One region of the Paenibacillus sp. UMB7766-LJ446 genome, then DNA from elsewhere that is predicted to be linked to it. Evidence: riboswitches for the same ligand, from Rfam matches in the RefSeq annotation. Region 1 holds a riboswitch; each other region holds the start of a gene.
The links. Region 1 has a riboswitch for thiamine pyrophosphate ahead of thiC (phosphomethylpyrimidine synthase ThiC). Riboswitches for the same ligand answer to the same signal wherever they lie in the genome.

Region 1 (5,771 bases):
CCGTTTCAAATGAATTCAAATCTAGATCCAGCAGCGGAAATAAAATTGGCTCCCCGGTTCCCTCAATTTTGTAATACACAAGCTAGAGCTGTCTTTAATTACGTCCCAAAAGTATATTCTCCAGTCATGTTGTCCTATGTGTACAAAAAAAAGAGCCCCGTATATGGGCTCTTTAATTACCGGATCTTCACGATTCTCCGGCATTGGTATTTTCCACATCATCGCTGCTCGTCTTCGTTACATGACTCAGGAATGTAGAGACACGACGCAGGTATTCCTTCGGATGCTCCCGGAAGATCAGCTCATGATGCGCACCATCCACAATCCATTCATCGGAATACGGATTGGTCTGGTTGGCAGCGAGCAGCTCCGCAATCGGGTAAGGAGCTTTCTCATCCTCGGTACCATGGATGAAGAAAATAGGGAACGGATAATCTTCCTTTTTCACTTCCTGATACGGAATCTGCTGCAATCCGGTCCCGTTCAGAATCGGGAACAGCAGATTCATAATCTGCAGTGTAGGCTGACGCGGCAGATCAATCTGATTATGGATGTTATGGTACAGTGTATCTGGCTCAAGCAGGAACGTGCTGTCCAGAATCATCGCATCCACATCTTTGGTAATCAGCCCAGTCTGGAGGGCTGTACCTGCACCCATGGAGAAGCCCCATACAACAAGCTCCTGAGCTCCGCGCTGCTTCGCAAACTGGATTGCGCCAAGCAGCTGCTGGGATTCGGCTTTGCCACCTGTGGCGACAGCTTTGTTCACCTGGGAAGCGAAACCGTAATCGAACATCACCACATTGAAGCCTAGTTGGTGAGCATAATGGGCCAGGTCATACATCGGTACCCACGTTTCTTCACGATTCGCACCATATCCATGGCTGAATATGATGGTTTTGTTTGCATTATCGTCAGCCGGAATATACCAACCCTGCATCGTTCGACTGCCGTCTGCTGCTGGAAACGTGATGTCTTGATACTTCATGTTCTTGGCCTGCATGGGATTGGAGAAGACAGGCGCTACCGTTGGATTGGATAATACCCAAGCAATATAACCGTGTAGTGCAATGAAACAAAATAGCAGAAAAAATACAACGGAGAGCAGCAACGCCACGACAATATGTTTGAACCGGATCAGCCTCGGTGATAACGAAGAAGGCAGATCTGACACTTTCGTTTGCAGCGGGGCTTCGCTCTGGGATGTCGGATACATGATTGCCCCTCCTTTAAAAATCAAATGAAGATAACAACGAGACGAACAGAGCGTATTAATGATTTTTCTGACTACGTATGAAGCAAAATCTTAATTTAATATATCTTTATCGTATGTTCCAATATAGTCAAAGTCAATTGATTGGAGCCATTTGTTACGCAATTGTTATATAGTTCTGAAGATATATGGTTAACATTTCCTTAGGGTGCAAATTGCAGGGGATTTTTATTTATAAAAAGAAAATATTTACAATTATCCCTATTTCAAATTGGCGCTTTTTGGTTTACAGATGAGACCGTTTCTCATATAATTTATGTAACCAAGTTTCATGTGATGAAACATGAGGAGGGCAACATGCCATGGAAGATCGAAAGTTAACCGTCCGGGCTGTAGAACGGGCGCTGGATATATTATTGTGTTTTACAACGCGCAGTGATCTGGGACTCACGGAAATTGCCACTCAGATCGGTCTGCACAAAAGTACAGTCCATCGTCTGATGGCTACTTTGGAGGAGAAAGGGTTCGTGATCCGGGATGCAGCCACCGAGAAGTATCGACTCGGCATACGCATCTGGGAGCTGTCTGCCCATATGTCTCGCAGCGATGATCCGGCCATTCTGCTCCTTCCTGCGATGGAGCGGCTGAGGGATCGACTGGGCGAAACCGTAAGCTTATATCTGCGTGATGGCAGTGAGCGGATTCGGATTCAAGCCGTGCAGAGTGATCAGGCGATTCGCCGGGTGGCTCCGGTGGGAGTCAGACTTCCGCTATCTGTGGGAGCGTCCAGCAAAGTGCTGATGGCTTTTGCCACCGAGGAGGACCGTGAAGATCTGATGAATGGACCGGAATGGCCGGTATTTATCGATCCCAAAGTATATTTGGCACAGATGAAAGACATTCTGGAATATGGCTACGCAACAAGTTATGAGGAACGTGAACCGGGAGCTGCGGCAGTATCTGTCCCCATCCTGGATCGGAAAGGAAACATCGCTGCTGCCTTGTCGGTATCCGGGCCTGTTAGTCGCCTTTCCCAGGAGACGTTGCATGAATACGCACCTGTGCTGAAGGAAGCAGCTGCACAGATGGGACTCATGTTATCCTGATTTTATTTTCTGAATATAAAGGTTGTTTTTATGATTCGGTTGCGCTACTCTGTAATGGACGGCCTAACGGGTCAGGATAATTAAATATGTATCTGCGGCTTAGCTGCAACTTGTTAACGTTACTGGGGGAGTCCGAATTGTCCGGACTGAGACGGAATCGCATGAGATTCCGGACCCTTTGCACCTGATCTGGATCATACCAGCGTAGGGAAGTAATCGGCGATACGACCACGAACACCACATGATGTGACCTATTGGATGGGCTCCGCTATGGAGCCTTTATAAGGTGCGTTATTGGTGATGGACATAAGCCGGTTCCCTTGGGAACCGGCTTTTTTTATACAGTAAACAGGCGGAAGACGCTGCCAGAACTGCTTTTGGGCAAAGTACCCGGGAGCGGCTGGAGAGCGTCTGGGATGGAGTCCATTTGCATTGACTGCCTGCGTATTACTAAATGTGATGTCCTGCTTTCTGTCGTATGGTCGCTCTTTCTTTATCTATGTTGTGGATGATTCGGGATAAGTACGCAAGCATTTCAATCCAGACGATCACCAATGAGGAGGAGACAAGAGCGATGAGTAAAGGGAACAGAACGATGGGACAGGACGAGCAGGATCAGCAGCTGGCAAAAGAAAAAGGGGCGACCGGACGGGTTCAGCCCTTCCCGGGCAGCCGCAAAGTTTACATTTATGGCTCTCGACCGGACATTGCTGTACCGGAGCGTGAAATTGCCCTTCATGACACGAATACTCCCCAAGGAGTGGAACATAACGAACCGCTGCGTGTCTACGATACGAGCGGGCCGATGACCGATCCCGGATTTCATGCCGATATCCGGGCGGGTCTGCCAGCGCTGCGTACACGCTGGATTACGGAGCGTGAAGATGTTGAAGCTTACCGGGGACGGACGGTAAAGCCGGAAGATAACGGTCTGAAGCCAGGAGGGAAGCGAGCTGGAGCCGAGGAGTATCCAGGGTTGCGGGGTCAACCCTTGCGAGGAATAGCTGGGCGCAGCGTGACCCAGATGCATTATGCACGACAGGGAATCATCACACCGGAAATGGAGTTCGCCGCCATTCGTGAAGGCGTGGAGCCGGAGTTTGTGCGACAGGAGCTGGCGAGTGGCAGGGCGATCCTTCCGTCGAACATCAATCACCCGGAGAGCGAGCCGATGCTGATCGGGCGTCATTTTCATGTGAAGATTAATGCGAACATCGGAAACTCTGCCGTATCGTCCTCTATCGAGGAAGAGGTAGAGAAGATGACCTGGGCGGTGCGCTGGGGGTCAGATACGGTGATGGATCTTTCCACAGGCAAGGACATTCATACGACTCGGGAATGGATCATCCGCAATTCTCCGGTACCGATCGGAACGGTACCGCTCTATCAGGCGCTGGAGAAGGTCAATGGTGAAGCCAAAGCACTGACCTGGGAGTTGTATCGTGACACACTCATTGAGCAGGCAGAGCAGGGCGTGGATTACTTTACGATTCATGCAGGCGTGCTGCTGCGATATATCCCGATGACCGCCAAGCGCATGACAGGCATTGTGTCACGGGGCGGGTCCATCATGGCGGCATGGTGCCTTGCGCATCATCAGGAGAATTTTCTGTATACCCATTTTGAAGAAATCTGCGAGATTATGAAAAGGTATGACGTGGCGTTCTCTCTCGGAGACGGGCTGCGCCCAGGAAGCATCTACGATGCTAATGACGAAGCCCAGATGGCGGAACTGGCTACGCTTGGTGAACTGACACAAATCGCCTGGAAGCATGATGTGCAGGTGATGATCGAAGGTCCGGGACATGTGCCGATGCACAAGATCAAGGAGAATGTCGATCTGCAAATGGAGATTTGCAAGGAAGCGCCGTTCTATACTTTGGGACCCCTGACGACCGATATTGCACCGGGATATGACCATATTACCTCGGCGATCGGGGCAGCGATGATCGGTTGGTTCGGTACGTCGATGCTCTGTTATGTTACACCAAAAGAACATCTGGGCTTGCCCAATAAGGATGACGTGCGAGAAGGGGTTATCGCCTACAAGATTGCTGCACATGCTGCCGATCTAGCGAAAGGTCACCCGCGTGCCCAGCGGCGGGACGATGCGCTGTCCAAAGCACGATTCGAGTTCCGCTGGCGGGATCAGTTCAACCTGTCGCTGGACCCGGAACGTGCGCTATCCTACCATGATGAGACGCTGCCGGCCGAAGGGGCCAAGGAAGCCCATTTCTGCTCCATGTGTGGGCCGAAATTTTGCAGCATGCGCATTACGCAGGATATTCGTGCTTTTGCCGCGGACAAAGGATTGTCCGAGAATGAGGCCTTGGCTGCGGGCATGCAGGAAAAGGCTGAGGAATACCGAACACGCTCCTAAGCGTTGTTACAGCGCAATCTGGGCAGCCTGATATGGTGAAAAGCCGTTCCTCTCCGTGATTGTGGAGAAGAGCGGCTTTAACCCGGTATGTGGTGTTCGCACTTAATCTTAGAGGACAAGAAGTACGACACAACATATTTTTATCACTTATAGGTTGATTGTCTCATAGATGTTTAATAAAATGAGTATAAGTAAAAACAAATAAGAGTAGCCAGGCCAATGGCTACTCCTGCACAGCATTTGCGGTGGGTATTCCTCCAAGTGCAGCATAGTTCAGACGAAGTGACCCGTCAGGCCGTCAACCTGTGGCGGGTCACTTCTTTTTACGGTCGATGTATGTGAGGAGCGCAATAACTAACATTGCGAACACGATTACGTCGTTGAAAGAGAAGTTCATAGAATCACCTCCCACTGGAGGCAATCTATTTCCCACCACAAATTGGCTGTACAAAATGATTATACCATTCGAAAGACTCTCATTCGAGAGTCTTTTTATTTTGCTTCATGAGCTCAACACTTAACGGTGGGCCAAGCTCAACTTCTTTTCCAAATAAGCCGAAAGCGATGCCAGCGGGCTAAAGATCAACATGCCGGTATCTGCTGTAACTCGTGCTGCTGCGGGAGCCATGGACAGCTGAGCCGCTACTACCGTGCTTCCCGGGGACTGCTCAGCAATCTGCTGCAATCCAGCACTCACGGCTGCAAGATAACCTACCTTATCGCCTCGCATGATTAACTCGAATGTACCCGGGATCAATACCGCTTCAGCTTCTACAGCATCGATCCCTTTTCGCTGTCCATTCTCATCATCCTGCTGCAAAGCCTGATTCACCCGTGCCATCGTTCCTTCAATCGTCGCAGGGTTGGTAAACGCCAATATGTATCTCCCCGGTACTCGTTTCAATTCCTGAAGTAATGGGTCGTCAATACCAACCACTGGGACGGGAACATACTGTGCCTCCTGCTCAAGTACGGCTGCAAACAGGGTGCAGGTGACGAGGATGGCATCTGCATGACAGTGTGCGATCCATTGCAGCGTCTGTGATACTTTCTCACGCGTAACTGCCTCGGT
Region 2 (5,771 bases), on a different contig from region 1:
TGGCTGGCGATTATCGGGATGGTTATCACAATCGTAACCACTATCGGGTTCATTGATTTGACCGATTCTACCAGCTACACCTACCTGGTATTAATGTCAACAGGTCGCCGAATTGGTATGGCCTTGCTCATGATGCCAATTCAAACGGCAGGTTTGAATCAGCTGCCACCACGACTTGGACCACACGGTACAGCGATATCCAATACCGTTAGACAAGTGGCTGGCGCAGTTGGTACTTCATTACTCGTGAGTGTAATGACCAGTCGTACAATGACACATGCGCAAGATATGGTTGCAACGGGTGCAGCCAACGGATTAACGAAGCAGCAGTTGGGAATGGAGTCCATGATTCAGGGAATTAATGATGCTTACGTTGTCATTATCGGCATTGCTGTTCTCGGATTGTTACTTTCCTTCTTCATTAAACGTACCAAACAGGCAACAGAGGACGATTCCAAACAGCCTGTAAGACAAAAAGTCTCAATGAATACAAATTAAAAATAGCATTTACATGAATTGCATCTTGTAGAGTGCTTGGTATCTTATACAAAAAAGCGGCAGATCCGGACTCTAAGCTTTACGTCCAATCTGCCGCTTTTTGTGTATTGAATTATGAATAATAGTCTTCTCACATAAGTAAGCTCAACTTCGTTATCGTTTCATTTCGTACTCCCCATCGGGACCCGCCTGATTTGTTCGAGATATGATCTGCAATCCTTGACAATCCTGCCTGCCTCGCCTTGAAGAGAACCCGATTCAAATTCCGTCTGAAATGCCTGTAGAGTTACTTCCAACATGGAAATATTGATCTCTTTCTGCTCGACTAAGGAAAGCAGCCCTTTTGTCAGTTCTTTCGCTTTAATAGACACTTCCGATTGAAGAATGGAATGACTGAATTTCTGAAGACCTGCAATCAGGCTGTTTTTATCCAGCGCAATGTCTTTAGAATCAGGAGCAATCATCGAAAGACTAGGAAAATCAATAATATGCTCCTGTCTTTCCAGCATGGAACGCAGCAAAATTTCGATATAATTCAGCACTTTTGGCACAAGATGGCTCCAATCCGGCTGATCGAGATGGAAATTTCTCCACGTATTTGAGATTTGATGTACCATGCCAAAACAAAAAATGGCTCCTTCAAAAGCAAAGGGTTTTAATTCTTCGCCAAATACCTGTACCAGTCTTTCCGACAACCAATTTAACTGCATGCGAGTCAGATTTGCCACATCACATTTTCCAGAATAAAAGCCTGTCCAGAATAGCTCCACAACACTCTGTTTTTCAGGCAAAATCATCGGCATCATAATCTGATCCACCAGTAAATCAAAATCGGAAGCATAGCTTTGACGCTCCAAACTTTTGCGAATCATCATGTCTTCCTGCACACGTTGCTCCAGAATAGCAAGAATACAATCATCTTTCGAACTAAAGAATTTATAAAATGTTCCTTTGGACACACCCGACTCATCTAGGATCATTTGTATGGAGGTGCTGGTCACTCCATGTTTCTCAAAGAGTACAAGAGCAGAGTCCAATAACATTTGTTTCCGTTTATTCATAAGTTCCCCCTGGATGATTTCGGTGGTTCACGTCACGATATCTTGATCATCTAGCGTAAATCCACTGCAAACATCAGATGTTCCTTCCATATCCCCCTGATTTTAATATTCTGGCGATCCATCTCCTGGAAACCCGCCTTACGCAGCACTCGGATCGATCCGGCATTGTCGGGCAGCGCACCTGCCTCCACGCGTTTGATTCCCGCATCATTCATGGCAAAACTCAGTGCTAGTTGAATGGCTTCACTCATGTAGCCCTTGCCATTGTGCGCCTGGTCGAGCACATAACCCACGATCCATTTTTGGGTGGAATCCAGTTCAAGCTCGAACAGAGAGATCTCCCCAATGAGCTCATTTGTCGTGTTCAGGAAGATTCCGAAAGAATAACGCTTCCCTTCTTCCCTGGCCTTGTTCCAACCTTCAAGCAGGGTGACCTGACCCTCCAGCGTATAGAATGTCTCCGATCGTTCACTTGCCGAGATCTCTTCAAAAACAGCCCGATTGCGGAGCTGTACATCCAGCAGTGATGCCGCGTCCTCCATGTTCAAAAACCGTAAATAGATGCGTTGTCCACGATTGTTCATCTTCGGTATGTTCATCCTTGTCTCTGGTTGTAGTCAATTTCATTCATCATCACAAGTAGGAAAGTTGCCGTTTATACGCCATATCCCAGAACAGATATTCAAACTCAACACTTCTTCTGAATATGTCTTCAATGGCTTCCAGTTCCTGCTCGGTTTTATGTTCACATAATGCATCCAGTGTATCATAGAACCATTCGAATGAGTTCCGGAATTCATCACTTGCATAATTTTCGATCCAAGTCTGATAGAAATTACCCTCTAATGAATCGCGATATTGTTCTTTTAATCTTGTGGCATAATCGTAATACGTCCACGCACAAGGGAAAATGACGGCAATGATTTCGGCAATCCCGCCTGTTTGAGCGACACTCATCATATTTGACGTATATGCCTTGTTGAAAAGAGATGGTTTCACATTGTGATTTTCATCCAGCTTAATCCCAAATTCATTCATGTAATTCCGATGCAAATCCATTTCTTCGTACAGAATAGCGTGTTGAATAACCGTAAAGTTCGTCATCAGTTTTTCATCCGCAGCCTTCACTGCACCCATCGCAAAAATCTTCGCATATTCAATCAGATATGTATAGTCCTGGAGTAGATAAAACTTAAACGCTTCCTGATCCAGTGTGCCTTTCCCCATCTCGTGTAAAAAAGGATGATTGTATCCATCTTCCCATACGGTTATGGACTTGTCTTTTAACGTTCTTGAAAATGACATGATCAGTTCTCCTTTGTCCAAATCATATTGTCCCATCTGCAATCCAGCTATTGCTTCCTGTTATGAAATATACACACCAAAAAGCCCTTGTCCTAATTTCGGCAAGGGCAAAAAATAACATGAGTACATGTCATTTGCTCCCTACGTCAGTATTAACTAACAGGTTCAAAGGGTCAGGTTTTAACCTTCTCAACTGCGAACAGTCCCCCTGCAAATAGCTCAGGCTTATTACAACATGTGTATTTCCAAATGTCAAACTATTCCTATTAATCTTCGAGTTTGCCTAATTCCTCCTGCAAGCTCTTCAGACGGGTGCGAATGGTTTCAATCCTATTCTGCACTTCACTTAACTGGTTCAAATCCCTTTCGTATGCCTGTTCCTCTTCCTTGGCTTTTGCCAATTCATCCTCTGCAACGCCAATCTGGTGCTCCAGATATATGATATCTGAAGAGCTGCCGTGAGTTAAACGCTGTGAATATGTCATGGTTCACCTCATTTCTGGTCTTCCATTGCTTTTCCTATATTATATGGTTGAATATCGATATCCAAATCCATACCCAGAGCCAATTTGGCCAGTTGACTTCCTATAAAGGGCCCCATCGTCAGACCTGATGCTCCAAGCCCGTTGGCTGTGATCAATCCATCCCAATCAGGAACAACACCCATTACCGGAAGAAAACCCGGTGTGAACGGACGGAAGCCTACTCTCACTTCCTGAAACGTGCTATCAGCTAAACCAGGAGCCAGTTCCAATCCTTTATTCAATATTTCCTGCATTCCGCCTGCGGTTACTCTTGTATCATAGCCTTCAATATCATTTTCGTGAGTTGCCCCAATCACAATCTTCTGTTGATCAAAGGCTAACAAATATTGATCCGAAGGAGGCATGACCACAGGCCATTTCTCAGTATCTTCTCGATCGTGAACCTGCAAATGCATAATTTGTGCCTTCTGATAATGAACCTTAAAGTCAATGCCCAAATGCTTGAACAGTTCATTGGCCCAAGCGCCGGCACACACAATAACCTCGTCAGCCGATATGACTTTCCCGTCAACAACTACTCCAGTTACCCGGTCCGATTCATACTGAAGTGTCGCGTCCCCATCAATCAGGACCGCCCCATTTCGTTGTGCCGATCGGATCAAGGCATCGCGCAGCGCACGCCCATCGATACGCGCAGCACCGCTGATGTACACAGATTGAAAAGTTTCCTCCAGTAGAGGAAAACGCTGATGGGTTTCTTTTGCATCCAACAGGGTAATATCACCAATCTCCGGTGCATCTTCTTTACGAAGATGTGCCCGTTCCTGCATCTTGTTGAGTTTCTCCACATCGGTATGAATACTAAGCGCACCCACTTGAGCGTAACCCGTTTCCGTTTCCCCTTCACTCTTAAGTTCTTCAATCAACCCGGGATAGAAACGTGCACCTGCCTTGGCAAGCTGATACCAATCCTGATTGCGGCGTTGGGATAACCAGGGACAGATAATCCCGGCAGCGGCATCCGTAGCCTGCCCTCGATCTTTCCGATCTATAATAAGGACCTCTGCACCCCATTTTGCTAATTGATAGGCTGTTGATGCCCCAAGAATTCCTGATCCTATGACGATGACTTTCTTCATGATTGCATTCCTTTCCTAAATCACTGTATCCATTATAGCCTATACTGTTCGACATGATAATGGCAAGGCATCGGCATGGTGATACATATTCCTAAAAGGTTTTCGGTAAAAGCTCATCGGATTGAAAACATTATTTAAATTACTGTTATTTATGTAATATAATTCAAATCAAGTTTCTTTTAACGCAGTATCCGCGCCATTTACGCACACGACCTTTAACGAAATGAGGAATAACACAACGATGCCGAAACGTAGTATGGGGAATTCGCTGGATACCGATATGCCACTTATGATTACAGGCCAAAACCAGCTGACCGTAGATGAATTGATCCATTGGAGCGACCATTCACGGGATTACAGCATTGTGCAGTGTATCGGGGGAACCGGGAAAATCGCAGCCAAAAATCATGAGTACTCGATTCGGGAAGGAACCGCTCTTATTATGTTCCCAGAGGTGACGTACCGTTACGACAATTTGAGTGATTCATTGTTGTTCGATTGTCTGTCCTTTAATGGCTATTTATTGCCCCGGTTTCTGCATACCTTGCAGATCGGGGAGCTGCGCGCCTTCAAGCCGGACGGAATGCTTCATATCCTGTTGCATGAAATAACGTTAGCGCTGCAGTCCCGGCACAAGGATCAGATCTGGCATGTATCCGCACTGCTGTACATGCTTCTGGTCAGGTTAACCATTGAGGGTGAGCGTTATGGCGCTTATGAACGCTCGGATGCCCGACTAAAACTGGGCGGACTTGTTACATTTATCAAACAAAATTATCATCAGGATATTTCGCTCTCCATGCTGGCACAGCAGATGAATGTCACCGAACAGCATTTGAATCGAATATTCAAAAAGGAATTTCAAATGACTCCGCTTGATTATCTGACACGATATCGGTTGTTGAAAGCCAAGGAATTGCTCGTCCATGACGCCGGGATAACTGCTCATGAGATAGCCAGAGCTGTCGGATTTAACAGCGCCAGTTACTTTGGATCCGTATTCAAAAAATATGAAGGGATCTCCCCGATCGAGTTACGCAAACAATATCAGGGTTAAAGGATTTCCATTGTGATCTCTGCCAACGAGGTTAACCGCAGATCATACTTCGTGAATTCCAGATTACGCGTTACCTCGTTAGGCACAATGACACAGCGAATCCCAGCGGCTTTGGCTGCCTTTAGTCCATTGGGGGAGTCTTCGAACACAACCGCTTCGGATGCCTCGATCCCGAGACTCTCCAGGGCAAGCAGATACAATTCCGGGTCCGGTTTGACCCGCTGGA
Region 3 (5,771 bases), on a different contig from region 1:
TGCTTTGACTACATTTACCCAAACCATGGCACTAAATATGGGGATTCAGGATGACCCTGCTGCTATACGAACCATGTTTAATTACATTCCTGCAATGGTCGTGCTAGATTATGATGGTTACTATATTTTGGCGAACGAAACAGAAATGACCGGTAACCTTGAGGATACCTTCCGACAGGTTTGGAGTCCCAAAAAGCCCTATACATATTCGGATTCAAATGGTAGCAGTATTAACTTCACACTCGATGGGTATGTGTATGCCTATGATGCAGGCTTGGGCAAGTGGGTGGAGGGTTTCCAGAAAGAATTGGCCTCCAGCACGCAAATCCCTCTGCTTCAGAATTCCGAGACGTTTGAGCAGGTCAGACGAAGCCGGATCGTGACAAGTGTGCAGGAAGATTTGGCAGATGTTATTAACAGGCATAATGAGTTTGCAAGAAGGAATGGTGTTTCCTACACCTTTACGATGCCTTTGATTTCTCAGGAAGATTGGTACAACTCGATTAAAGACACGGGGCTTATGGCTTTTATCCAAGGAATACCTGTAGGTAACCAAAAGATTAACAATTATGCCATTGGTGGTGGCAGACTGGTGAAGAAAACAGCGATTGTTGGCGGAGTTGATCCGTTGAGTGGAATCAAATATTATTACCCTTCCACTTGTAGCAATGGTTACAGAGCCGAAGAAGTATTTATAAATGCCAAACAAGCGGCAGCGCAAGGTTATTTTGAGTATAACTGTTCCACAAATTAAAGGCAGTTTGTTTGTAATATAAAAGCGAGGTTGCATGAGATGTTTACATTACTTTCAGAAAAGGCTACACCTGTGCTAAAATAGGGTTTCGGAACGATAGCAATGTCCAATAGATAGGAGCAACCTCATCTTATGAGTTTATTGTCAGTAGAGAACGTGAGTCACAATTTTGGAGACCGCACGTTATTTAAAAATGTATCTTTTCGTTTACTTGCCGGAGAGCGTGTAGGCCTTGTTGGTGCAAATGGTGTGGGCAAGTCCACACTGATGAACATCCTTACCGGGAAATTGCTAAAGGACGAAGGGAAGGTCGAATGGACCCCCAAAGTTCGTTATGGATATCTGGATCAGCATACCAAGCTCACGCCTGGAAAAACGATTCGTGACGTGTTAAAGGATGCGTTCCTTCCCTTGCTTGAGTTAGAGAAAGAAATGATGTCCATCACGGATCAGATGGCAGACGCCGATCCGGACAAGCTCGAATTGTTGCTGGAAGAAATGGGTGACATTCAGGAGCAATTGGAGCAAGGTGATTTTTATCTGATTGATGTGAAAGTGGAAGAGATGGCGAATGGACTTGGCTTGTCCGCTATCGGTCTGGATCGTGACGTGGCTGCGCTTAGTGGTGGTCAGCGTACAAAGGTATTGCTTGCCAAGCTTTTACTCGAGAAACCCACTGCTCTTCTTCTGGATGAGCCGACGAACTATCTCGATGTGGAACACATTGAATGGCTGACGCGCTACCTGAAGGATTACCCGTACGCGTTTATTCTGATCTCGCATGATACGGAGTTTATGAATGAGGTCGTTAACGTTATTTATCATTTGGAATTTGCCAAGTTGACGCGTTATGCAGCCAACTATAACAAATTCCTTGAAATGGCTGACATGAATAAGGCCCAACATATTGATGCTTATGAGAAACAGCAGGAGTACATCAAGAAGCAGGAAGATTTCATTCAGCGGAACAAAGCCCGCGCTTCCACTTCCGGTCGTGCCAAGAGCCGTGAGAAGCAGCTCGGCAAGATTGAACGTATTGATCGTCCAGACGAAGCAGCCAAACCCACGTTTAATTTCAAAGATGCCCGTGCGAGCAGTAAAACAGTCTTTGAGGGTATTGATTTTGAGATTGGATATTCGTATGCATTATTGCCCAAAATGACGATGACTATTGAGCGTGGCGAGAAAATTGCCATTGTTGGATGTAACGGTGTAGGTAAATCAACACTACTCAAGACCATTTTGGGGAAAATTCCACCCCTTAGTGGTAAGACTTTCTTGGGTGATTATCTGGAAACCGCTTATTTCGAACAGGAAGTACGTGCAGGTAATATTACCCCGATCGAAGATGTTTGGAATGAATTCTCTCATCTGACACAGAATGAAGTCCGGGGCCATCTTGCACGTTGTGGATTGAAAAATGAGCATATCACCCGTCCGCTTAACGCGCTTAGTGGTGGAGAGCAAGCGAAGGTTCGTTTGTGTAAGCTTCTGATGCGTGAAAGCAACTGGATTTTGTTCGATGAGCCTACGAACCATTTGGATGTGACGGCCAAAGCAGAGCTGAAACGTGCCCTGCAAGAATTCAAGGGTACCGTGCTGCTTGTATCCCATGAACCTGAATTTTATGAAGGCTGGGTAACCAAAACGTGGGATGTTGAGGCGTGGTCCGAGAAACAATAGTTTCTTCATACCAGACGAGCTATTTCGATAACTAGATTGTCTTCAGCAATGGATAAAGAACGTAATAAATGGAAATTGTACGGTGACAAAAAAAGATGTCTATGGTAACATAGGCTACAGCTTCATATGAACACTAGGGGGGCCGCACGATGCGGCTGAGATGGAAGAATGCGATTCCGGACCCTTTGCACCTGATCTGGATCATACCAGCGTAGGGAAGTGGCGCGTTTCAGCTAATGACAAAGGGCGTTATCGTTGACTTTGCGATATTGCCTGCAAGATGAATCATGTGGTTTCTAGGTATACTACGTTGCGACTATGGATGTTTTTATAGTTGGTTATACGTTATGTTTAGAGTAATTGCATGCGACAGTCATTCAGTTGATCATGAATTCTAAATTCGTGGCCACTCCCCTACGGGAGTGGCTTTTTTGTTGTTTTATATCAGCCTAAAGCACGTAAGAGGAGGGCGAACAGGACGTCAATTTTCCATGAACATGTAGCAGCACGATCATTTGAACTGCATGTCATTTCGCCAGGTAAGGGAGACATGTACTCTTTTCTAGATACGGCTAAGAAAGTATGGCGATGGATCGATTTTATCCACATTCGGGAAAAAAAGCTGACCCTAGAGCAGCAGATGTATTGGGCGCAAAGTCTAAAAACACAAGGAGTTCCATCTAAACGAATCGTTATGAACGGCTTAGATCAGCTGGCTCAACATGCGTGGTTGGGTGGTGTGCATTGGGGTCAAGCAGCTATTCAAGGCTATGATCTGGCTGAGTTAAATCGACTGAACCGGCTTCGTGTAGGCGTGTCGGTTCATTCTCTGAAAGAAGCAAAAGTTGCAGAAGAACGTGGAGCGGATTATCTCTTTTACGGGCATGTATACGAATCCGATAGTAAACCGAATTGCGAACCTAAAGGTCTTATTGCGTTGGCTGAAGTATGCTCCAATGTTTCGATTCCAGTGATTGCGATTGGCGGGATTAGACCGGAGAATATCGGGGCTATTCGTACTGCGGGTGCCAAAGGCGCTGCGGTAATCTCAACCATTTGGATGAACAGTAAGCCGGAGCTGGCTGCCGCTTCATTGCGGCAGGCAATCAGGGATTCAGAGAACGCCGAACCAAGGAGATGAGAACATGAGAGAGGAAGCAAGAAGCCGGAGCAGGAATCGTTCGGGTTATCATCCAGGAACAGTATTCAGGAGTAAAGGTGGAACAGAGATTCGAGGCAAGCTTCATGCGGAAACGATTATTGTTGGTGGAGGAGTTATTGGTAGTGCCATTGCATGTGAACTCGCCACCCGCGGTCACGACGTTCTTCTGGTTGAGCGTGCAAGAATAGGCGGGGGAACTTCCTGTGCAGCTGCCGGGATGCTTGCTGCGGACAGTGAGGAATTCACTCATGCTGTGATGGCGAAGCTTGCGCGGCAGAGCAGAGCATTACTTCACGAGCAGAAGGAGCGAATCCATTCACTTAGCGGAGTGGAAATGGGTTTGCAACAGCATGGATTTATTACTCCTTTTCGTTCATACAGTGAGGTCAGCAGTTACAAGAATATCCGATCGTCTTCCTTATCTACAGAACATATTTGGTGGGATCGAGTGGCTGTCCAACAAGAAGCATCATGGTTAAACAGGGATACGTATGGCGCATATTACAGACCTTCCGAGAGCGAGGTTCTTCCTATCAATCTAACGCAGGCTTATGTCAGATCGGCTCAGGCCCTGGGTGCCAGAGTGATGGAAGGTGTACAGAATGTCTGTTTGCATAGGGACATGAATGGAGTGCAAGGTATTGAGACTTCAATTGGAACCATGACATCGAGAAATGTCATTATCGCTACAGGGTTACAAGGCGAAGAATTGATGAGACAAGTGGGCCTTGATTCACCTGTTTTGCCTGTGAAGGGTGAAATTGCAGCCGTGCAGTTCTCACCCCACCATGTCGGTTACAGACCTGACAAAACGGTGTATGCAGAGGATATATATATTGTTCCCAAAGCGAATGGAGAAGTGTGGATTGGTGCAACAAGTCTTCCTGGAAGAACCGACATGAAGGTCTCCGTTCAAGGCATTCAGAAGCTGCTTGCAGCCGCGACAAATTGGGTGCCTGGTATGAAGGAAGCGCATTTTATCCGAGCGTGGGCGGGAGTACGTCCTTCGACTCCGGATGGGTTGCCTTATGTGGGTGCTTGTGAAAGTGTTCCGGGTTTATTCGCTGCTTTTGGACACTATCGTAATGGCATACTGCTTAGTGCGATCACGGGCAGCTTAATGGCTGACTTAATTAATGGTAAAACCTCGGAAGAGCTGGGTATTCAGGACTTAAGTCCTGAACGGTTAAACCGAAAGGAGATATTGCAGTGAATATCATTGTCAACGGACAAAGCATGCATATTGAGGATAGTTTAAATCGTGTGGACAAATTACTCCATTCGTTTAATCTGCAAGTGAAAACCGTGGTAGTTGAATTGAATCGGCAAATTTTAACACGTGAATATCATGAAACGACAACGTTAAGGGACGGAGATCGAATTGAAATTGTACATTTTGTGGGAGGCGGTTGAACCATGTTGAGGATTGGGAAGTATACGTTTGAGTCCAGGTTACTGCTGGGTACAGGCAAATTTTCGGATTTGGAAGTGCAGAGCCAAGCGGTTGAAGCCTCGGGTACGGAAGTATTAACGTTTGCAGTTCGGCGTTTGAATCTGGAAGATCGCAACAAACAGCATTTTCTGGATACACTGGATTTGAAAAGGTATACCCTGCTTCCTAATACAGCGGGTGCTTCAACGGCAGAGGAGGCGGTGCGAATCGCTGAATTAGCTCGGGCTTCAGGACTTTGTGATATGATAAAAGTGGAAGTCATCGGCGATGGAATCACATTGCTTCCTGACCCGATTGAAACCTATAAAGCTTGCGAGATCTTGCTTGAAAAGGGCTTTACGGTACTGCCTTATATCTCGGATGATGTTATTCTGGCCAAACGATTGCAACTACTCGGCGTACATGCCGTTATGCCTGGGGCTTCGCCCATAGGGGCGGGGAGAGGAATTATTAATCCCTATAATCTGGAGATTATTATTGAACAAGCCGTCGTTCCTGTCATTGTGGATGCAGGACTTCGTGCACCAAAAGACGCTGCTCATGCGATGGAGCTGGGAGCTGACGGTGTATTGTTGAATACGGCAGTCTCCGGATCTGGGGACCCGGTAAAGATGGCAAAAGCAATGCGAATGGGGGTTGAAGCAGGCAGACTGGCTTATGAGGCAGGCATGATTCCCGTCAAGCGCTATGCAGCGGCGAGTAGTCCGGCGGAAGGAATG
Region 4 (5,771 bases), on a different contig from region 1:
CCGACGCGATCTCCCTCGCCTTGACCTGCATCCACGCCTTTGATACTCCAGCTCTCACCGATGACATTGGCGACTTCCGCCACATTGCCACGCAATACCGTAAGGCGAAGCTCACGAACGAGCATCTGGACCGTTTCCGTACGATAGGGGGTTGCCCCAGCTCCGACCGGATCAAGCACAACAGGCACGTTATTTGCATTCGCCGATTGACCAGCCAGGCGGATTGCTTCAACTACCCTTTCGTCCAGAGTGCCAATGTTCAATACAACCGCTCCGGAAATTTTGGCGACATCTGCCACTTCTTCATGTGCATAGGCCATAAAAGGAGATGCACCGAGTGCAAGTAAACCGTTGGCGGTAAAGGGAGCAACGACAATATTAGTAATGTTATGAACAAGTGGATTTTGCGTACGAACACGTTCCAGATAAGACATATAAGATCCTCCTTATAAACAAGAAATTCGATCAACAAAAGCAGGCAGGGAAGGGTTGCCCTTATATTCAGTTGTTAATTCTGCAACGTTGGGAGTAGTGGGGGTTCCAATAAATGATGGGAGTTAAAAGCTATTCACGGATAGCTGCAAAGTCCATTTGTAAAAGCTTAATTAAAGATCCAAATCCTCGATAAGAATTCTATTCGTCCAAGAGCTGAATTCCGAATCTACTCAGGTGGACCGACATGGATAATGAATGACAATTTTCGGATTTTGCTTGATCTCATCCAGCAAGCGATTTCCTCACTCGCCCTGCAAGTTAATAAAAGCTTCCTCTGCCTTCACGGAATCTGGAATCAATTCACTTTGGACCAGCCATGCACGAACGTTTTCCCAAGACGAGGCGTCCTGTCCACCAAACGGCTGACCTTCTTCATTCATCAGGGGCAGTAAAATATTCAAGCTTTTGGTTTCGATCTCCGGGTCAAGCGGAGAGGTTTCGTTCTCATGTGCGAGCAGAATGTTCAACGCGTCCTCGGGGTGCTCCGTTACGTATTTCTGTCCTTCCTGTATCGCTTTGATAAAGCGTGTAAGCTGATCCTTTTTCGTTTCAATGCCCACCTCACTTGCAGTGAGGACCAGTTCATAATAATCAGGTACGCCGTAATCGACGGGATTGAATGAATTTATCGCATGGCCTTCTTTTTCCAAAATCAATTGCTCATGGTTAATAAAACCACCCATAATGGCATCCGCCTGTCCGGAAGCCATGGAAGGAATCAGGTCGAATCCCACATCCACCAGATCCATCTTGTCAGGATTACCTCCATCCTGGCTGATCATCGTACGCACCATCGCTTCATACAGGGGAATTGAGGAATAGCCGACCGTGAGCCCTTGAAGATCTTTAGGCGACTTTACTTTACCATCTACTTCAGTCAACAGATGCACAAGCGGATGCCTAACGATGGCTGCAATGGAACGTACAGGAATGTTCTCCCCACGCGCGAGCAGAATTTGCGGCTGGTAGCTCAACGCCAGATCGATTTTTCCGGCAGCAACAAGCTTGAGCGAGTCATTCGTATCGGCAGGCATCTGGACATCGACATCTAGTCCTTGGTCCGTGAAGTAACCTTTCTCCTGAGCAACATAGATGAAGGAATGTACGGCATTCGGGTACCAATCGAGCATGATGGACAGCTTATCGTTGGAATCTGATGACGTTTTGGTCGCAGATGATTCTGTATCTTTTACATCGGGAGCTGAATCAATAGCAGGTGTGTTGGTACCCGTATTCCCGCATCCGCTAACGATCAGCATCAGGGTTATAAGAAGGAGGGGGAGTAGGGGATAGATATGCTTTGTATTCATCATTTAAAGTACCTCGTTTCCTTGTTTTCTGTTTTGAATATGACGTTGTGTACCGAATCTTCTTTCCAGCCATGCAATAAGTACAAACAGGGCAATACCAAGCAGGGATAACAGCACAATAGCGGCGAACATGGCATCCGTGTTCATGTTGCTCGACATTCTGCGGCTGAAATAGCCAAGTCCCTTACTTCCGCCGAGCCATTCTCCAATCGTTGCACCAACTACGCAGTACACCACAGACATCTTCAGTCCTGAAAAGAAGGAGGGAAGGGCAAGTGGAATCTGGAGTTTACGAAAAATATCCCACTTGTTGGCCCCCATCGTCAGCAGCAGTTCACGCTGTTCCGGATCACCTTGGCGCAGGCCATCATAGGTGCTCACGACAATCGGGAAGAACGCGATCAGGAATACCACCGCGACTTTGCTCCACAGCGTGTAGCCAAACCACAGGATGAAGACGGGGGACAAAGCGATTAGTGGAATCGTCTGACTAATTACGATGAAGGGATATAACGCCTTTTCAATGGATCGGTTCATATGCATGCCTGTTGCAAGCGCAATCCCTGCACCAATGGACAGGACAAAACCGACGGTAACTTCGATCAAGGTAGCAGGTAAATGTGTAGCCAACAGGAGTCGGCGATGCTCATATAGCGAACTGGCAATTGCCGTAGGGGCTGGAATGATGAAGGAGGGCACCCATACCATATTCACAATCCACTCCCAGATAACGAGCAGTAACAACATGAGCAAGAGAAACAGACCATAACGGGCAAGCCAACGCTTTACACTATCCTTCATGCTGTCTCTCCAGTTACCGTTTCGCATGCAGTTGTTCCTCCAGAAGTCGTCTCATCTGAACGAGAGCCGATGCATAGATCATGTCTGAATGTCTTGGACGCGGCAAAGGTACCGTTATATCCTGCAGCTGTTGGCTTTGTCCCCCTGGAGTTAACAGGATAATTCGATCACTGAGCAGCAAGGCTTCTTCAATATCATGCGTGATGAACAACACGGTTTTGCCCAAACTTCCCCAGAGTTCTAGCAGCCAGCGATGCATCTCCCGTTTGGTCAGGGCATCGAGTGCACCGAATGGTTCATCCAGCAGCATCAGCTGGCCGCCTGTAAGCAGGGTGCGCAGCATTGCGACTCGCTGCCGCATGCCGCCGGACAGTTCGTCCGGGTACGCATGCGCGTAGCCGGATAAGCCAAATCTGTCGAGGCCAGCCAGGATGTCCGCCCGAATCTTTGCCTTGTCCTGCCGCCCTGAAGCAAGTTCGGAGGGGAGCATACAATTCTCCATGACGGTTCGCCAAGATAACAGGAGGTCCTTTTGCGGCATGTATGCCACGCGTCCAAGTCGTTCTCCTTCGCGAACCCACGGAATTTCGATGGTTCCGTGGGTTGGCTCGAGTAAGCCTGCCAGCAGCTTGAAGAGAGTGCTTTTACCGGAGCCGCTGGAACCGATGAGGGAGACGAATTCGCCTTCCGCTACACGCATCGACACATTGGAGAGCACGGGGGAATCCCTTTTTTCCGGGAAAGCAAAGCTCATGTTGTGAATGGTTATGTCGTTATCCATCTCGTTCCGTTCCCCCTTCTGATTCAAACATCAAACTGCGGGATCTTTAATTACATCTTCTGATCTGTCGCAGAACGCGAAAAAGACCCACCCATTTCCAGAGAAATGAGTGGGTCTATACGTTCAATTCATATTAAATTTCATCATTAACATGAAAAAATCCGCTTACGGATAGGCCGCTCCACTTCCCTCCGCTGGTATAATCCAGATCAGGTTCAAAGGGTCCGAATCGTTCGATTCATCTCAGCCGCAAGGCCCCCCTAGTGCAATGTGCAAGATATGCAGTTGTGTACTCAGCATATATCACAATGAAGCGGAATGTAAAGAGCAGGATCAGGCACGTCGTGGTGAGAAGATAAATGAATGAGAGAAGAAGCATGTACCGACTAGTGAATGAGTACACCCAGCTCACGGATCAAACGGGCAATCTGCTCAGGGGTGCCAATCGTAATCCGAAGCCAGGTAGACATACCGAATTCGGCACCGCCGCGGACAGAGATGCCTCTGTTCAACAATTCTTTGGTAATGGGGCCGCTATCCTGTAACAGATTGACCATGATGAAATTCGTATGGGAAGGAATATAGGGCAATTTCCACTGATCAAAGGATCGCATTAACGTTTCCCGTCCCTCACGATTGTAGTGCAGGCAGTGAGAGACAAATTCATGATCATCCAGACTGGCCGAAGCGGCTGCCTGAGAGGTAGCGGTCAGACTGATGGGCAGCTTGACCCGGTTAATGCCTTCAATGATGCTTTCATTCCCGATGCCATATCCGATTCGCAGGCCGGCAAGTCCATATATTTTGGAGAAGGTCCGCAAAATAATCAGATTATTGTAATGCTCCAGCAGTTTGACCGTATCGGGATAATCCTTGCTCTCCACAAATTCATAATACGCTTCGTCCAGGACAACCACCACATGAGAGGGAACATGCTCGAGGAAACGATGCAGTTCCTCTGCGGTAAATATAGTTCCGGTCGGATTATTCGGATTGCACAGCCAGATGATTCGGGTTGAAGCGTTGATTTGCTGCCGGAATTGCTCCAGGTCGAGCGAATGGTTGACCAAAGGCACTTCACGGATGACACCGCCTACCAGCAGCGTCGCGCCCTTATACCAGTTGAAGGAGGGTACCGGAATGAGTGATTCCTCGCCCGGATTAAGATAGGCTTGGGCAGTGAGGGTCAGCAGCTCGAATGATCCACTACCAAATACCAGTTGGGATGTACTGACACCCAGTCGCTCCGCAAGTTTGTCACGCAACAGTTGGCTGGAACCGTCGGGGTATTGTGCCAGAAGATCGGAGCCTAGCGATCTGACCGCTTCCGCAGCCAGGGGAGAAGAACCAAACGGATTCTCGTTCGCTGCAAGTCGATCCACACTTTCCAGTCCCAGCTCTCGCCGGATCTGTTCCATGGATTTGGCAGGAGTATAAGCCGGAATTTGATTTAACAGGTTTTTAACAGGAGGAGAGGGAACGGGTGAAAGGGATTGCATAATCATGCCTTCTTTCCAGTGGAATTAGATCGAGAATGATATCTGTTTCTGGGCAATCTGCTGTGGTGTCTCTTGTGGCGGAGTCAACAATCGATTCAGAATCAGGTTTTCAAAATGAGCAAACCCGCTGTCCCGAATGCGTGGCCGCTCCAGCGTAATTCGGGTATCCATCGTTATATGACCATCCTCGATTAACAGGACTCTGTCCGCAAGGGCCACCGCTTCACTTACATCGTGGGTGACCAAAATGACGGTCAAGTCTTCTTCCACCCACAAGCGTTCGATTAACTGCTGCATCTCAATTCGGGTCAATGCATCCAGCGCACCCAGCGGTTCATCCAGCAGCAGTAAGCGTGGATGACTGGCGAGTGCCCGTGCCAAGGCGACACGTTGTTTTTGCCCGCCGGATAATACGCCCGGCCAATCGCCTTCACGCTCTCCCAGTCCTACATTCCGAAGTGACTGGCGTGCATCTTCCTTGTTCTTGTCGGGGATGCCCAGCCGTACATTGTCGAGCACGGATTTCCAAGGCAGCAGTCGGGCTTCCTGAAACAGAAACCGTGTCTCGGGTGCCGTACTGCCAAGTTTTCTGTTGCCCAGCATAACGCTCCCGGAAGAGGGGGCTTCCAGCCCGGCGATCAGACGCAGCAAAGTACTTTTGCCACAACCGCTTCGTCCAACGATGGCTACAAATTCCCCTTGTCTTACATTGACGTTGATGTCAGATAGAATTGTCCGCTGATCATACGATTTCTGAACCCCGTTGACTTGAAGAAAAGGACTGATCTGACTTGTGCTCATGGATTAGTTCACGCTCCTTTGGCTTTACTTGCGGGATAGAGTCGGGTTCCAGCCCAGCCAGCGCCGTTCCAGCCATTTGGCGAT

Region 2: another riboswitch for thiamine pyrophosphate. It lies ahead of tenA (thiaminase II); the one in region 1 lies ahead of thiC (phosphomethylpyrimidine synthase ThiC).
Region 3: another riboswitch for thiamine pyrophosphate. It lies ahead of QP794_RS05010 (thiamine phosphate synthase); the one in region 1 lies ahead of thiC (phosphomethylpyrimidine synthase ThiC).
Region 4: another riboswitch for thiamine pyrophosphate. It lies ahead of QP794_RS14025 (ABC transporter ATP-binding protein); the one in region 1 lies ahead of thiC (phosphomethylpyrimidine synthase ThiC).

The regions. Positions count from the first base shown of each region.
Region 1 covers NZ_JASOYM010000017.1:91,610-97,380, forward strand. The annotation lists gene QP794_RS29750 (alpha/beta hydrolase) at 188-1,216, opposite strand; gene QP794_RS29755 (IclR family transcriptional regulator) at 1,576-2,319, shown strand; TPP riboswitch at 2,434-2,547, shown strand; gene thiC (phosphomethylpyrimidine synthase ThiC) at 2,915-4,699, shown strand; gene QP794_RS29765 (hypothetical protein) at 4,919-5,041, shown strand; gene QP794_RS29770 (aspartate/glutamate racemase family protein) at 5,217-5,771, opposite strand, start outside.
Region 2 covers NZ_JASOYM010000004.1:406,268-412,038, reverse strand. The annotation lists gene QP794_RS12895 (DHA2 family efflux MFS transporter permease subunit) at 1-498, shown strand, start outside; gene QP794_RS12890 (TetR/AcrR family transcriptional regulator) at 660-1,559, opposite strand; gene QP794_RS12885 (GNAT family N-acetyltransferase) at 1,610-2,158, opposite strand; gene tenA (thiaminase II) at 2,193-2,864, opposite strand; TPP riboswitch at 2,986-3,084, opposite strand; gene QP794_RS12875 (hypothetical protein) at 3,131-3,349, opposite strand; gene QP794_RS12870 (NAD(P)/FAD-dependent oxidoreductase) at 3,358-4,488, opposite strand; gene QP794_RS12865 (AraC family transcriptional regulator) at 4,730-5,545, shown strand; gene QP794_RS12860 (HAD family hydrolase) at 5,542-5,771, opposite strand, start outside.
Region 3 covers NZ_JASOYM010000002.1:296-6,066, forward strand. The annotation lists gene QP794_RS05000 (hypothetical protein) at 1-754, shown strand, start outside; gene QP794_RS05005 (ABC-F family ATP-binding cassette domain-containing protein) at 887-2,437, shown strand; TPP riboswitch at 2,563-2,672, shown strand; gene QP794_RS05010 (thiamine phosphate synthase) at 2,988-3,578, shown strand; gene thiO (glycine oxidase ThiO) at 3,583-4,812, shown strand; gene thiS (sulfur carrier protein ThiS) at 4,809-5,012, shown strand; gene QP794_RS05025 (thiazole synthase) at 5,016-5,771, shown strand, end outside.
Region 4 covers NZ_JASOYM010000005.1:6,212-11,982, forward strand. The annotation lists gene thiM (hydroxyethylthiazole kinase) at 1-434, opposite strand, end outside; gene QP794_RS14015 (ABC transporter substrate-binding protein) at 738-1,805, opposite strand; gene QP794_RS14020 (ABC transporter permease) at 1,809-2,633, opposite strand; gene QP794_RS14025 (ABC transporter ATP-binding protein) at 2,620-3,387, opposite strand; TPP riboswitch at 3,557-3,659, opposite strand; gene hisC (histidinol-phosphate transaminase) at 3,774-4,886, opposite strand; gene QP794_RS14035 (ATP-binding cassette domain-containing protein) at 4,911-5,687, opposite strand; gene QP794_RS14040 (ABC transporter permease subunit) at 5,712-5,771, opposite strand, start outside.